One region of the Janthinobacterium paucivorans genome, then DNA from elsewhere that is predicted to be linked to it. Evidence: predicted binding sites of a transcription regulator. Region 1 holds the regulator's gene; each other region holds the start of a gene.
What was found. Region 1 encodes FNR, which switches genes on or off when oxygen is low (the NO sensors DNR and NnrR bind a similar motif). Its sites were predicted from a motif close to TTGATNNNNATCAA; they were not measured.
Positions count from the first base shown of each region.

Region 2: cydD (thiol reductant ABC exporter subunit CydD) is a predicted target of FNR. The motif match lies at 3,051-3,064, and genes of this name have one in related genera.
Region 3: ACQ4V8_RS19365 (OmpW/AlkL family protein) is a predicted target of FNR. The motif match lies at 1,747-1,760, and genes of this name have one in related genera.

Region 1 is NZ_JBNYXR010000011.1:113,999-119,079, forward strand. It holds gene ACQ4V8_RS14710 (response regulator) at 1-1,847, opposite strand, end outside; gene fnr (fumarate/nitrate reduction transcriptional regulator Fnr) at 2,087-2,845, shown strand; gene ACQ4V8_RS14720 (FixH family protein) at 2,971-3,495, opposite strand; gene ccoG (cytochrome c oxidase accessory protein CcoG) at 3,643-5,028, opposite strand; gene ccoP (cytochrome-c oxidase, cbb3-type subunit III) at 5,028-5,081, opposite strand, start outside.
Region 2 is NZ_JBNYXR010000010.1:131,531-136,611, reverse strand. It holds gene ACQ4V8_RS14035 (amino acid ABC transporter ATP-binding/permease protein) at 1-1,253, opposite strand, end outside; gene cydD (thiol reductant ABC exporter subunit CydD) at 1,250-2,986, opposite strand; gene ACQ4V8_RS14025 (GbsR/MarR family transcriptional regulator) at 3,104-3,682, shown strand; gene ACQ4V8_RS14020 (hypothetical protein) at 3,813-3,992, shown strand; tRNA gene ACQ4V8_RS14015 (tRNA-Arg) at 4,073-4,147, opposite strand; tRNA gene ACQ4V8_RS14010 (tRNA-Pro) at 4,240-4,316, opposite strand; gene glmM (phosphoglucosamine mutase) at 4,425-5,081, opposite strand, start outside.
Region 3 is NZ_JBNYXR010000018.1:78,302-83,382, forward strand. It holds gene ACQ4V8_RS19355 (SpoIIE family protein phosphatase) at 1-593, opposite strand, end outside; gene fur (ferric iron uptake transcriptional regulator) at 1,014-1,451, opposite strand; gene ACQ4V8_RS19365 (OmpW/AlkL family protein) at 1,826-2,440, shown strand; gene ACQ4V8_RS19370 (MetQ/NlpA family ABC transporter substrate-binding protein) at 2,664-3,491, opposite strand; gene ACQ4V8_RS19375 (methionine ABC transporter permease) at 3,516-4,190, opposite strand; gene ACQ4V8_RS19380 (methionine ABC transporter ATP-binding protein) at 4,183-4,992, opposite strand.

The sequences.
Region 1 (5,081 bases):
TCGGCTGCTTGCGCCAGCATCTCGAATGGCACGCTGAAAGAGAAGCGGCTGCCCTTGCCTTCGCTGCTGGCGACGGCGATGTCGCCGCCCATCATGTGGATCAGCTGCTTGCTGATGGCCAGGCCCAGGCCCGTGCCGCCGAAGCGCCGCGTGATGCTCTGGTCACCCTGTGAAAACGCGGCAAACAGCTGCTGTTGCTGCAGTTCCGTCATGCCGATGCCCGTGTCGCGCACTTCGAAGCGCAGCCAGGCGCGCCCTTTCCCGCTTTCGGCTTTGCTGACGGCCACCACCACTTCGCCGTTCTCGGTAAACTTGATGGCGTTGCCAGCGAGGTTGACGAGGATTTGTAGCAGGCGCTGGGCGTCGCCTACCAGGCACCGCGGCACGTCGGGCTCGACGGCGATGGCCAGTTCCAGCTCCTTTTTACCCGCATTCATGGTCATCGTCGTGGCCAGGGAATTCATGACTTCATCGAGGTCGAACTCGACGGGCGACAATTCCATGCGACGCGCTTCGATCTTCGAATAATCGAGCACGTCGTTGAGGATGCCCAGCAGTGATTGGCCCGCCACGCGCACCATGGTCAAATACTTGCGCTGTTCCGTGTCGAGCTTGGTATTTCCCAGCAGGTACACCATGCCCAGCACGGCATTGAGGGGTGTGCGGATTTCATGACTCATATTGGCTACGAAGTCGCTCTTTGCGCGGTTGGCCGCCTCGGCCCGGTCGCGCTCCTGTTCCAACTCCTCCGCGCGTGCTTCGAGCTCTTGCTGCAGGCGATCGCGTTCGCTCATTAGGTCGTTGAACGCTTCCGTCAGTTCGCCGATCTCGTCGCGCTGCCGCACCGGTACCGGGCTGAAACGACTACCGCTAGTGCGCAGCGCTTGCAGGGTGTCGCGCAGGCGTACCAGCGGCGACAGCAGGCGCACGGTAAGCCAGCCCAGAACAAAAGCGGCCAGCAGCGAAGCGAGGATACCCCACAGCACCAGCCGGTACAGCACACCATCGAACGGCTCGAAGGCATCATCGACGGGCAGCGAGGTAGCCAGCAGCCAGTTCACCGATTTCAGGCGCTTGAAGCTGTTGACGGCCGTGATGCCGCGGCTGTCGGTGCTGATCATGCTGCCTTCGCCATCTTGTTTCAGCAGCGCGGTGGTCGCCAGATTGGTGTCCGGCTGGCGCGGCTGCAGCAAACGGCTGGGGTCGGGGTGCAGCACGTAGCGCGGCACGGCGCCGCGCGTGAGAATCGAGTAATAGCCGTTCTTGCCGATTTTTTCCGAGCGCAGGCGCCCCAGCAGGTTGTCCTTGTACAAACGCAGCACGCCGACCACCATGCCGGCCACCTGGCCATCGGCGGCCATGACGGGTGCGACCATTTGCACGATGGGCATGCCGCTCGACTTGCTCAGCATTGGCTCGGTGATCATGGGTAGGCGCGTGCGCAGGACGGTCTGGAAATACTCGCGCTCGGTGACGTTGATGCCTGCACGCCCCTTGACGAGCGGCATGTCGGCCACGATGGCGCCTTGCGCGTCGAGCACCAGTACATCGTCGAACAGGACTAGCATCGAGCGCCGCGTATAGTATTGGCGCAATTGGGCGGGCTGTGCGATCAATTCCGGCGGCTGCTGCCTGGCCGTCAGGGTGACAATCTGCAGCAGCATGCCCAGCTTGTCGTCGAGCTCGGCAGCGGTACGCGTGATCAGCGAGTATTGCTGGCCCAGCAGTACTTGGCTGAAGTCGTCGCGCATGTGCTGCACCTGGATCATGGTGACCAGCGCGATCATGGCGATCGAGGTCAGGCTGGTGGCCAGGGCGACTTTTGCTTTAATGCCGAGAGGCTTCATGATGTCCTTTTGAGTACCGGGCGGCACAGACGGCAGATAACGCCTTCAAGAATTCTCCTATCAATACATTAACTTTGCAAGCGGCGCTGAGTAAATTGCCCTCCCCGTATGGGCTTTTGACGATGTTGCCATATAATTAAAGGATGGACGTCGTTTATTCACCGAAATTACGCTGAAATTGGCACACGGCAACTCTGTATGCAGTAAACTTGTCATTGCATTTTCTAAAAGGTACCGACATGACTGAAGCGCTCCTCACTCTCACCTTGCCCGCAGTGAACGTGGAAGCATTGCGTGCGCGATGTTCGACTTGCAGCATGCATCAATTGTGCCTGCCGATGGGTCTCGATGTGGGCGACATGGACAGGCTAGACCAGATCATCGGCCGTCGTCGCAAGATTGTGCGTGGTGCCTCGCTGTTTCGCATCGGCGATTCGTTCCAGAACTTGTACGCGATTCGTCTGGGGCATTTCAAGACGTACCAGATCAATCCTGGCGGCGAAGAGCAAGTGACGGGTTTTCAGATGGCCGGCGAACTGCTGGGCATGGATGCCATCAGCGCCGACCGCCACCACTGTAATGCGGTGGCGCTGGAAGATAGTGAAGTGTGTGAAATTCCATTTTCCAGCCTGGAACAATTGCTGGGTAATATGCCAACCTTGCTGCGCCATTTCCATCGCATGATGAGTCAGGAAATCACGCGCGAGCAAAGTGTCATGCTGTTACTGGGCAATATGCAGGCGACCCAGCGTTTTGCCGCCTTTATCGTCAACCTGGCTTCGCGTTATGAAGCGCGCGGCTATTCGGCCAGCAAATTTCAGCTGCGCATGTCGCGCGAGGAAATTGGTAACTACCTGGGGTTGACCATCGAGAGCGTCAGCCGCTTATTGTCGAAGTTTAAGAAGGAAGGCTGGCTGCGCGTTTCCAACCGCGAGATCGAGATCTTGCAGCCGGCAATATTGAAGGCCATTACGGCCGGCACGGACGTCTGCAAATAATAGCACCGTCAAAACCTGCTGCGCGTCGCGCTTTGCGGCCTGCGATGCTCGCTGTGCTCTAGCACAGCTGCGCTCTTAGCCACAAATCACTGCCGCTCGCTACGGTTTTTTCCCGGCGCTGTACGTTATAGCTCTGCATCCGCCTGCAGCGCGATGCTGCGCTGCAGTGGCCAGGTCCAGATGCCGGACAGGCGCCACTCGCGTTTGTCGTTTTCCACCAGCACTTGCCAGCGGCTGCGCTCTAGCATCGGTAGCGCTACTGAGAAGTTGCCGGCCGCATCGGGCTGCACCAGTAGCTTGATATCTTTTTCCGGCAGGGTCGCATGCGCCAGGTGCAGCTGCAACGGACCCTGGTAAGCCTTGCCGACGCTGCGCACGGAACCACTGAGACGCGCCGACGCCACGTCATAGGACAGGCTGGTAGCCATCGCCAGCTTGCTGGCGACCGTATCGCGTCGCAAGTCCTGGTTGATGGCCTTACCTTGCTTGTAATAATCGCCCACCACCAGCGCATCGGGCTGCGTAAACGCGATATACGCCATGCAGCTGCCAACGACCATGGACAGGCCGGGACCTATCATCAGCAGCCAAGGCCAGCGATGCTTGTACCATGGTGCAACGGGTGCTTGCAGCTTGAGGCTGTCGGACATTTTGTTCTCCTTGAGGGCAGGCCCTTTGGGCCTGACCCCAGCTTTTGCTTCTGGGTTGAAAATAAAGTAAAGCTAACGCATGTTTGATGCTGGCCCAACGGCGAAATGCCGGGGTCAGACCCGAGGGATCTGACCCCAACATCAACCTTAGCGCGGCACGATGAATACCGCGCCTTCACGCACATGCAACGCTGGGTTGTCCAGCGAGTGCAATTCGATGGCAATCTTGTTCGAGCCCTTCTCGCCGACACCGTGCGGCACGCGCAGGCGGATGGGCCAGCCCAGCGTTTCCGTCGGCTGTAACGTCACCTCTTCGCGCGTCAGCAAGGTCAGGCCCGGCAAGCCGGAAACGCTGATTTTAAAATGCTGAGTTTGCTCCGAGGTATTCATGATTTGCAAGCGGTAAACGTTCTCGACCATGCCGTCTTCCACTTCGCGACCCATCGAACCGCGGTCGCGGATGACGTCCATTTTCAGGGGGGTGCGCAGGGCCAGTGAGGTACACACGGCGATGATGATCAGCCCCAGGATGGCGGTGTAGATCAGTACGCGCGGGCGCGTGGCGCGCTGGCGGATTTGCTGCGAACTGAAGTTGTTTTCCATCGCATGGTCGGTACTGTAGCGTACCAGTCCGCGCGGCCGGTCGACCTTATCCATCACGCTGTTGCAGGCATCGACGCAGGCGGCGCAGCCGATGCATTCATACTGCAGGCCGTTGCGAATATCGATGCCGGTCGGACACACTTGCACGCACAGGGTGCAGTCGATGCAGTCGCCCAGCTTGTCGTTGTTGCCGGCCTTCTTGCTCATGGCACCACGCGGTTCGCCGCGTTTGGCATCGTAGGTGATGATCAGGGTATCCTGGTCGAACATGGCGCTCTGGAAGCGCGCGTAGGGGCACATGTATTTGCACACCTGCTCGCGCAGCCAGCCCGCGTTGCCGTAGGTTGCCAGGCTGTAGAACAAGACCCAGAACCATTCCCAGGGACCGAAATCGAGGGTGATCACCTCGTGCGCCAGTTCCTTGATCGGCGTGAAATAGCCGACAAAAGTAAAGCCCGTCCACAGGGCGATGGCGCCCCACACCAAGTGCTTGGCCGTCTTCTTGACAACCTTGCGCACGGAGGGGCCTTGCTTGTCGAGGGCCATGCGCGCGCTGCGCGTGCCCTCGATTTTGCGTTCGACCCACAAGAAGATTTCCGTGTAGACCGTTTGCGGGCAAGAGAAGCCGCACCATACCCGCCCGGCGAGGGCTGTGACAAGGAACAAGGAATACGCACAGATGATCAGCAGGGCCGCCAGATAGATGAAATCCTGGGGCCACAGCACGACGCCAAAAATGTAGAACTTGCGCGTGGTCAAATCGAACAGCAGGGCTTGCCTGCCACTCCAGGTCAACCATGGCAAGCCGTAGAACGCCAGCTGGGTAAGCCAGACACATACCCAGCGCCAGGTAGCGTAGCGTCCTTTGGCCTCGCGAGGGTAGATTTGCTCGCGGGCCGCATACATCTTGATGACTTGAGGGTCTGACATTATTTCACGGGTGTCTGTGGATTCGACAGGCTCCAGACGTACGCCGACAGTAC
Region 2 (5,081 bases), on a different contig from region 1:
AGGCTGTCCTGGAATAGTTCCGTCTTCTGCGTGAACAGACAGGCGCGCGAGGCGCTGACGATCCCCGACAGCGGTGCCAGCTCGCGCGCGGCGATGGCCAGCAATGTCGACTTGCCCGCGCCACTGGGACCGATCAAGGCCACGCGCTCACCGTGCGCGATGTGCAGCGAGACGTCATGCAAAATGGCGACATCGCTGCCCGCATGCGCGGCACTGACGCGTTCCAGGCGCAAGCCGTTTGCGGCTGCGGCGGGCGACAGCGGTGACTGTTCCAGGCTTGCCAGGCACGGCGCCAGACGGCGCATGGCCAGCAGCATGCGACCCGCTTCCAGCGCGCCACGGCGCAGTCCCGCAAACGGTTCCACGGCCGTCAGGGCAATCAGCAAGGCCAGCGCCGCCAGCGGCAGGTTCAGCGCCTGCTGCTGCACCAGCGCGGCCACGGCCAGCAGCACGCCGGCCAAGGTCACGCTGGCGGCCACGCCATACGCGGCACTGGCCGCCGTATCGAGGCGCAGCAAGGCGAAATCGGCTTGCGCCAGCGAGCGGTCGATCTGTCCCAGCGCCGCGCATTGGGCCTCGATGCGGCCCGCCATCACCAGGTCCGTCTGGCCGGCCACCAGGTCGATGCTGCCGGAACGTAATTTTTCGATGGCGCGCGAGCGCACGATGGCGGGACGGCGGGCACGCTGCGCCACAACCGAGCTGATGCCGCCGCCGGCCGCCAGCAGCCACGCGGCCAGGCCCAAGCCCAGCTGCCACTGCAGCACGCCCAGCGCGATGCCGGCCAGCAAGGCCACGCACAGCGCCGTAAAGGCCGGCACCAGCAGGCGCAAATACAGCGCTTCGAGCGCATCGATATCGGCCGTCAAGCGGAACAGCAGCTTGGCAGGCTGGCGCAGCAAGCGACTGGCCGCTTCCGGGCGCGACCAGGCACGGAACAGTTGCACGCGGATGCTGGCCAGGGCGGCGAAGGTGGCGTCGTGCGTGACGAGACGCTCCGCATAGCGCGAGCCCGTGCGGCCGATGGCGAGCAGGCGGATGCCGGCCGACGGGCCGAACACGTCGAACAGGACGGCGGTGGACGCATGCAGGCCAGCAAGCGAGGTGGCAGTGATGAACCAGCCAGACAAACCCAGCAAGGCCATGCCGGCTACCGCCGTCAGGGCCGCCAGCATGGCGCCAGCGATCAATTTGCCGGGCTGGGCCAGCAGCAATTGCCGCAGGACGCGATGGCGCATGAAGGAAGTTTTCATGCGCGTCCTTCTTCCTTCTGTGCCTGCGGCTGCGGCTGCGCCTGCATGTGCGCCGGCACATCGACCTGCACCGTGCGCTGCAAGCGGCCAGCCAGCACGGGGTCATGCGTGGCGACGATCATGGTTTTGCCCCTTGCCAACGCCAGCAAGGCGTCCGTGACGCGCGCCGCCGTCTCACTATCGAGGTGGGCCGTCGGTTCATCGACCAGCAACAGGTCGGCATGCGGGTGCAGGGCCACGCGGGCCAACGCCAGGCGCACCGCTTCGCCGCCGGACAGGCCCTGGCCCCCATCGCTGAGCATGACGGCCGGTTGCGCCTGAGCCACGGTGGCCAGGTCGGCCAGATGCAAAGCCTGCGTCACTTGCGCGGCGTTCGCGCCAGCGCGGCCCAGCGTCACGTTCTGGCTGACGGAGGCGGCAAACACGTGCGCACGCTGGCCCATCCAGGCCATGCGCTGGCGCAAAGTATTGACCGTGCTGTCGTTCAGGCGCACGCCGCCGATGCGGATCTCGCCGCCGCTGGCGGGCAGCAAGCCAGCCAACAACGAGAGCAAGGTGGTCTTGCCGGCGCCGCTGGCACCGAGCAAGGCCACGTGTTCGCCGGCATGCACGGTCAAATCGAAGCCGTCGAATACGCGCGCTTCGCCAGGGTGAGCAAAGCGCAGCTCACGGACGTCGACGGCGGGCGGCGGCGCCAGCGCCATGGCGGCGGCGGAGACGGCAGCTGCTGGCATGCCGGCGCCAGGCAGGGGCACGCCATCGGCCACCAGGTCATGCAAACCGGCCAGCCCCGCTTCGCCGGCCGCCTTGTCGTGCCAGACGGCGGCCAGCTCGCGCAGCGGCTCGAAGAATGCGGGCGCCAGCAGCAAGATGAACAAGCCCTGCCCCAGGCTGAGTTCCCGGCCCCAGGTGCCGAAATTGATGCTGCCGAGCAAGGAGAAGCCAATAAACGCCGCCGCCATGGCCACGCCCAGCGCGGAAAACAGTTCCAGCACGGCGGACGACAGGAAGGCGATGCGCAGCACGAGCATCGTGCGCCGACGCACCGATTGCGACGAGGCATCGAGCCGCTCGGCCGTGGCGTCGACGGCGCCCAAGGCGCGCAGAGTGGCCAGGCCGCGCAGCCGATCCAGCAGGAAGGCGTTCATGCTGCCCATTTCCACCATCTGCGCGCGGCTGGCCGCTTGCGCGCCCATGCCCACCAGCGCCATGAAGACGGGAATCAGGGGGGCGGCAACGAGCAAGATCAAGGCGGCAATCCACGACAGCGGTGTCACCACGGCAAGGATCACTAGCGGCACGAGCAACACTTTCCAGCGCGCCGGCTTGTAGCGCACCAGGTAGGGCACGATGGCTTCGGCCTGCTCGGCGATGACGCTGGCCGCCTGGCCCGACTGCGCGCGCTGGCGATCGAGCGGCGAACGGCGCGCCAGCGCTTGCGCCACCTGGACGCGCAAGGTAGACAGGTGCTCGCGCGCCGCCGCATACATGCGCCGCGCACCCCACGCTTCGCAGCCGGCGCGCAGCACGCCCAGCAGCAGCACGCCAGCGGCCGGCAGCAGGGCCGCGCGCCAGAGTGCACCGCCCTGCATGGCTTGTACGGCCCAGGCCAGCAAGGCCGCTTGCGGCAGCCACAGCAAGGCGGCGCCACCTTGCGCCAGGCTGGCGACACGGGGAAGAACAAAGCGGGGCAAGGATAGGGGCGGGGACGGCAGTGGTGACAGGTTAGGCATATCTATACTTCTTGAGTTTTCAGAATTTTCTGTAAATTCGATTCTTAGTATAATACTGCGAAACATGACATATATCAATTGACCCCACCCGAATGGCGTGAAAAAATCCAGATAATTATGAAAACTCAACATATTCAAATGACGCCGCTGATCCTGACCTTTGTCAGCCATTTCGGCGAGATGGGCAGCCGCTGGGGCTTTAACCGTACGGTGGGGCAAGTGTATGCCTTGTTATTTGTCGCAGAGCATCCTTTGCACGCGGACGAAATTGCGGAGCACCTGAGTTTTTCCCGCTCGAACGTCAGCATCGGCTTGAAGGAGTTGCAGGGCTGGGGCTTGATACGCCAGTCGCGCATTCCGGGCGACCGACGCGAGTATTTTTCCTCGCTGGGCGATGTATGGCAAATCTTCCGCGTCGTGGCCGCCGAACGGCGCCGCCGCGAAGTGGCACCGACCCTGACGGTGCTGCGCGAATCGCTGCTGGCACCGGCCACGCAAGCCGGCGACCAGTACGCGCAAGAGCGCATGCGCGAAATGTATGAACTGGTTAACCTGGCCAACACCTGGTTCGACGACTTGCAGCGCCTGTCGCCCGAATCGATGGCGCAACTGATGAAAATGGGCGCCAAGATGCAAAAGCTGCTCAATGCCAAGGACCGCCTGTTCGGCAAGAGCTCCCACGACGACGAAAAATAAGGCCCGCATGCGCCTGCAGCGCCACCACGTATACACGCCGCATACGCGCAGCAGCTGACTATTTACACCATCTTTATACCGCTCTGGCTATGCTCGTTGGCACGACAGCCAACCTTGCGAAGGAGCATCCATGCATGAATCCCCATTCCAGTCTCGCGCACGTAGCGTGCTACGCGAGCATTTGCCGGCACGAGAACGGCTGCGCCTCGCGCGTCGGGCGAGCAAGAAAAAGCTGTCGGTATTGTCTGCCCTGCTATGCGCGGCGCCGCTGGTGTATTTATTGAGCGTGCTGCTGTTTGCGCAGCCGTAAGCTGATACGCGAAACGCAAATCACGAGGGGAAGATGCAGTGCGGCCGGCTCATGGCGCATGCTGTGTGACCAGTATGAACTGGTCCGCCCAGAGGGAATCGAACCCCCATTCACGGTTTAGAAGACCGTTGTCCTATCCGTTGAACGATGGGCGGAAAGGTGCAGTATTTTAATTCATGCGCCAGCCATGAAATGCCTGCGCAGAATAGAAAACGGGCTGTCATTTCTGACAGCCCGCTTATGACTTTGGTCGGAGTACAAGGATTCGAACCTTGGACCCCCTGGTCCCAAACCAGGTGCGCTACCGGGCTGCGCCACACTCCGAAGACAAGATAATAACGCCCCCAAGCAATTTCGTCAATTGGCATAGACGAATTAGATGGAAATAACTATCGCGCCTGCCCTGCCCTGGCCTGTCCAGCACTTTCCTGCTTAAGCGCTGACTTTATCGGCAATGCGGCGCGCCATCGACTCGGCCTTGTCCTTATGCTTGGCTTCCACCATGACGCGTATCAACGGTTCGGTGCCCGAAGCGCGGATCAGCACGCGGCCCGTGTCGCCCAATTCGGCCTCGACCATTTCTTTCTCGGCCACCATGGCGGCATTTTTCTGCCAGTCGAAACCGGGCGCTACGCGCAGGTTGATCAGGGTTTGCGGGAACAGCACCAGCTCAGCCAGGCACTGCTGCAGGTTCTGGCCGCTGCGCTTGAGTGCGGACAATACTTGCAGCGCGGAGACGATGCCATCGCCCGTCGTGTGGCGGTCCAGGCACAGCAAATGGCCGGAGCCTTCGCCGCCCAGTATCCAGCCCTTTTCCTGCATGACTTCCAGCACGTAGCGGTCACCTACCTTGGCGCGTGCAAAGCCGATGCCCTGCTGCTTGAACAGCACTTCCAGCGCCATATTCGTCATCAGGGTGCCCACGGCGCCAGCCACGGGGCCCGTCGCCAGGCGATCCTTGACCATCACGTACAATAACTCGTCGCCGTTATACAAACGCCCCGTGGCATCGCACATGATCAGGCGGTCAGCGTCGCCATCGAGGGCGATACCGAGATCAGCGCCATGCTCGACAACAGCGGCAGCCAT
Region 3 (5,081 bases), on a different contig from region 1:
CCGCCTGCATGGCGTTCGAAGAAGTAAAAATCGCCGCCGACGACGTCGCGCGGCTGCCATTCCAGGTGGGCGTCGGGCAAGGTGAGGCGCAATTGCGCGTCGGAGCTGCGCAGCAGGGCGCGCTGGATCACGCTGGCGTAATCGATGCTGTGCATGATTTGCCGGTTCTTTTCGGCCTGCATGGTGGCCACCACGTTCATCAGCTGCAAGCCGAAGCCGACGCCGGCCAGCGCGCCATCGTTGGTGATGATAAAGCCGTCGGCGAGTGCCTTTTCGCCTGCTTCCACGGCACGGAAGGTGAGGTCCTCGATGCTCATGGCGCCATCGACGATCAGCGGCTCCTTGTCCATGAAGGCGATGCAGCTCTTCTTGCCGTACACCTCATGGTAGAAAGGTTTGGACATCTGCGACATGAAGATGTTGCGGCTGATCAAACCAATCGGCTTCTGCTGCTCCGTAACGGGTAGGCTCATCATGTCGCGCCTTTCCGTAAACAGCTCCAGTACGGCGAAATTGCTGGTGTCGGCCTGCACCGATTCCGTGGCAATGCACAGATCAAGCGCGACTGAGGTGCGATAACGGGGAAGATGCAATCGAGAAGCGTTGAACTCCACAGCGGCTACCTTTACATGACGATCGGGCCGTTGTTGTCGCGAAGGTGTGGCGACTGACAAACAGGCAATGTGATCATATTAACCTTTGAATGTGACGGCTTGATTACAAAATTGTTAAAATAGTATGCAAGATGGCTGCATGGCAAGCCGTTGCCGGGCCTGCAGGCGCCGGGCCAGCGCCTGTGCCTGTGCCGGCCAGCGCGCCCGCTGCTGCGTGTAGACGCGGCAGGCGCCGGGCCAGCGCACGTCGCCCGTCAAGCCCAGCGTTTCATCATGGCGCTAGGCCTTGGGCGAGGTGCCCGCCATGCGGGCGATTTCTCCGATGTACATGCTTGTTCTTTGTCGAGCTTGTGCGCAGTGTGGCGCAGGCAAGCGACCGAGCTACGCTGCGCGCTGGCCTCAGGCGCGGCGCGGTGGAATGCACTTTGCCGTGCACTCGGCGCAGGTGCCGTATAGCGACAATGCGTGCTCGTGGAGCACAAAGCCACGCTCGGCGGCTATTTCGTTCTGGCGCAGCTCGATGCCGTCATCGACGAATTCATCGACCTTGCCGCAAGCGGTGCAGACCAGGTGGTCGTGGTGCTGTCCTTGATTGAGCTCGAAGACGGCATGGCCCGATTCGAAATGCCGGCGAAACAGGATGCCCGCTTCGGCAAACTGCATCAGCACGCGGTAGATGGTGGCCAGGCCCACGTCGATTTTTTCAGCCAGCAATAGTTTGTAGACATCGTCCGCACTCAGGTGCTTGATTGTGCCTTCTTGAAACAGCTGCAGAATCCGCAAGCGCGGGATGGTCACTTTCAAGCCCGATTCACGCAGTTCCCTCAATATATCCATGTCTCCCATTCCTTGTTGTGATCGCTGAGCGAGGTACGCCATTATATCGCAAATGATAATCATTACTATTCTCATTTGTATCGTACGGACGCGCAATAGCATGTGGCGCAGGCAGGGGCGCATCGATTGGCCGCGGCGCAAATGACGATTGCGTAGCGGGCCATATTTGCTGTGCGGGCGCGTGTTTGGCGGCTCGGGCGCCAGCCTGGTCAGTGCGCTGTTTAATTTTTGCAATGCCGCATTTTTTTGATCTGGGCAAAGAAATAAACCCTAGATTGATGCCATCTAGCACTATTTGATGTGGATCAAAGTTTTTGTTGCACTGCACTCTTAGACTTTGCAGCGTTACTTAACGATAAAAAGAGGGAACTAGAATGAAGAAGTCCGCAACTGCAGCAGCAATCGTCCTGGCCGCTATCGGCGCATTGGCCGGCAATGCAATGGCGCAGGAAAGCCCATGGCTGGTGCGCGCACGCGCCGTGCACATCGATCCTGCGAATAAATCTACGCCTGTTGGTGGCGTCGGCGCATCGGACCTGATCCATGTCAGCAGCAAGACGATTCCTGAAATCGATATTTCGTATTTCTTTACGCCGAATATCGCTGCCGAGCTGATCCTGACGTATCCGCAAAAGCATGACGTCACCTTGTCGGGCCAAAATATCGGCACGTTCAAGCATCTGCCACCGACGCTGTCGCTGCAATACCACTTCATGCCTGAAAAACAGTTTAGCCCTTACGTGGGTGCGGGCGTGAACTACACGAATATCTCGGCTGTCAAAATTCCTGGCCTGCGCCTGGAACACGATAGCTGGGGCTACTCGCTGCAAGCCGGCGTCGACTACAAACTCGACAAAAACTGGTCCTTGAACTTCGACATCAAGAAAGTGCAGATCCGCAGCGATGTATTGACCGCTGCTGGTGCCAAGGTCAGCGAAGTCAAGATCGACCCTGTCCTGATTGGCGTAGGCGTCGGCTACCGCTTCTAAGAACACCCATTAAAACCTACTGCGCGTCGGAATTTGCGCTCTGCGATGCTCACTGTACCTTCGTACAGTTGCGCTTCTCAAGCCAACGGGGGCGCCGAGCCTTCCTTCCGCTCGCTACGGTTTTGTTAGGCCTTGCAAGTGTTGAAGATACTCGCGTAGCGCGGGAAAAAAAAGGACGGCCGGGTTTGCACCTGGCCGTCCTTTTTGCATTGTTTGCGCCGCTTTATTTTTTCGCCGTCTTTTCCAGCGCCAGCTGGTAATCGGTCTTTTCATAGCCGGCCAGGTATTTGTTCGTCGCGTCGAGGAAGGCGCGCGAACGGTAGGCCGCTTCCAGGTCTTTGACCCACGGTTTGGCCTTGTCGGCCGTGCGGATGGCCACCAGGTTGATGTAGCTGTCCGAGATTTTTTCCACGGCGAGAGCTGAGGTCAGCTTCATGCCGGCGGCCTGGGCGAAGTTGCCATTGACGAAGGCATAGTCTGCATCTGCCAGCGAACGGGGCAGTTGCGCCGCTTCCAATGGCACCAGTTTCAGCTTCTTGGTGTTTTCCAGTACGTCGCGCTCGGAAGCGCGCAGCGGATCGACGTTCGGTTTGAGCTTGATCCAGCCCATCTTGGCCAGCATCACCAGTGCGCGCGCCTGGTTGGTCGGGTCGTTCGGCATGGTGACGGTGGCGCCGTTCTTGACGTCGGCCAGCGTCTTTTGCTTGCCGCCGTACAGGCCGATCGGCATGGTAGGCACGGTGATCAATGCGCTCAGTGGCAGCTTGTTATCGGTGGCGAACTTGGTCAGGTAGACGATGTGCTGGAACACGTTGGCGTCCAGCGAGCCTTCGGCCAGCGCGTAGTTCGGCTGCACGTAGTCGTTGAATTCGACGATCTTGACCTTGTAGCCCTGTTTTTCCAGGATCGGCTTGATGCCCAGCTTCAGCTGGTCGGAATACGGACCGGAGCTGGTGCCGATGACGAGTTCTTTCGGGTCCTTGGCATGGGCGGCGGTGGCGAAAGCGAGGCTGGTAGCGGCCAGGAGCAGGGTGCGGCGAATGTGGTTCATAGGTATCCTTGTTTCTGAATTGGATTAACGTTTGTCGAGGCGCTTGGCGATGCGTGTGCCTGCGAACTGGATGGTTTGCACCAGCACGATCAGGATAGCTACGGTTACGACCATGATGTCAGTCTCGAAGCGGTAGTAGCCGTAGCGGATGGCCAGGTCACCGATGCCGCCGCCGCCCACCACGCCTGCCACGGCCGAATACGACAGGAAACTGATCGACAGCACGGTCAGGGCCAGCACCAGGCCGGAGCGCGCTTCCACCAGCAGCACGCGCAAGATGATCTGCATTTCCGAGGCGCCCATCGCATGCGCTGCCTCGATCACGCCGCGCGGCACTTCGCGCAGATTTTGTTCCACCAGGCGCGCCAGGTAGGGAATGGCGGCGAACGACAGCGGCACGGCAGCCGCCAGCGGGCCGATCGAGGTGCCCGCGATGATGCGCGTAAACGGCGTCAGTGCGACCAGTAAAATGATGAAGGGAAAGCTGCGCACGGTATTGACCAGCCAGCCCAAAATCATCGACAGCGGCCGGTTTTCCAGTGACTGGCCTTGCGAGACGAGAAACAGCACAATGCCCAGCGGGCCGCCGATCAGGATGGCGGCGGTGAGGCCGATGCCCAGCATGGTCATGGTCTGGCCCAGCGCCACCCAGATTTCCGGCAGCAGGTTGATGACGTTTTTGATCGATTCTTCAAACATGTGTTGCATCCTTCCATGCGGTGGCTTCAAACGCCTCGGTGCCGTAATACGCCAGTTCGCGTCCCAGCGCCGTCTTGCGTGGGGTGGCCGTGTCGCTCAAATCGAATTGTTCGGCGATGGCACCGTTTTCCACCACGGCCACGCGATTACAGATGGCGCCCAGCACCGACAGCTCATGGCTGACGATGACGATGGTCACTTTCAAGCGCGCATTGATGTCGCGCAAAGTGTCGAGCAGGGCGCGCGTAGTTTCCGCGTCCAGCGCAGACGTCGGCTCATCGCACAGCAGCACGTCAGGATGGCTGGCCAAGGCGCGCGCAATCGCCACGCGCTGTTTTTGCCCGCCCGACAACTGCGCCGGATAGCTGTGCAGCTTGTCGGACAAACCCACCAGCGCCAGGCATTCTTCGACGCGGGCGGCGATTTGCGCGCCCTTGGTGGTGCCATGGATTTTCAGGGGGAAGGCGACGTTGTCGAAGACGCTGGCGTTTTGCAGCAAATTGAATTGCTGGAAAATCATGCCGATGTTCTGGCGCGCGTCGCGCAATTCGCTCTTGCCCAGGCCGGTCAGTTCGCGCCCGGCCACGGTAATGGTGCCGCTGTCTGGACGCTCGAGCAGGTTAATCAGGCGCAGCAAGGTCGATTTGCCGGCGCCGCTCTTGCCGATCAGGCCGAAAATATCACCGGGATAGACTTCCAGCGTGACCGATTTGACCGCGTGGAATTGTTCGCCCTTGGGCAGCGCGAAGGTCTTGTTCGCGCCATCGATGCGAATCACCGGCGTACGGTGTGGTGTGGTCATGCAGTGTTTCCTTTTTTATTGGACCGTGACAGGCTTGCTTGCGGGGGCCAAATCGCCCGGCCTGCTACGTCGGTTGCGTAGTATACCTC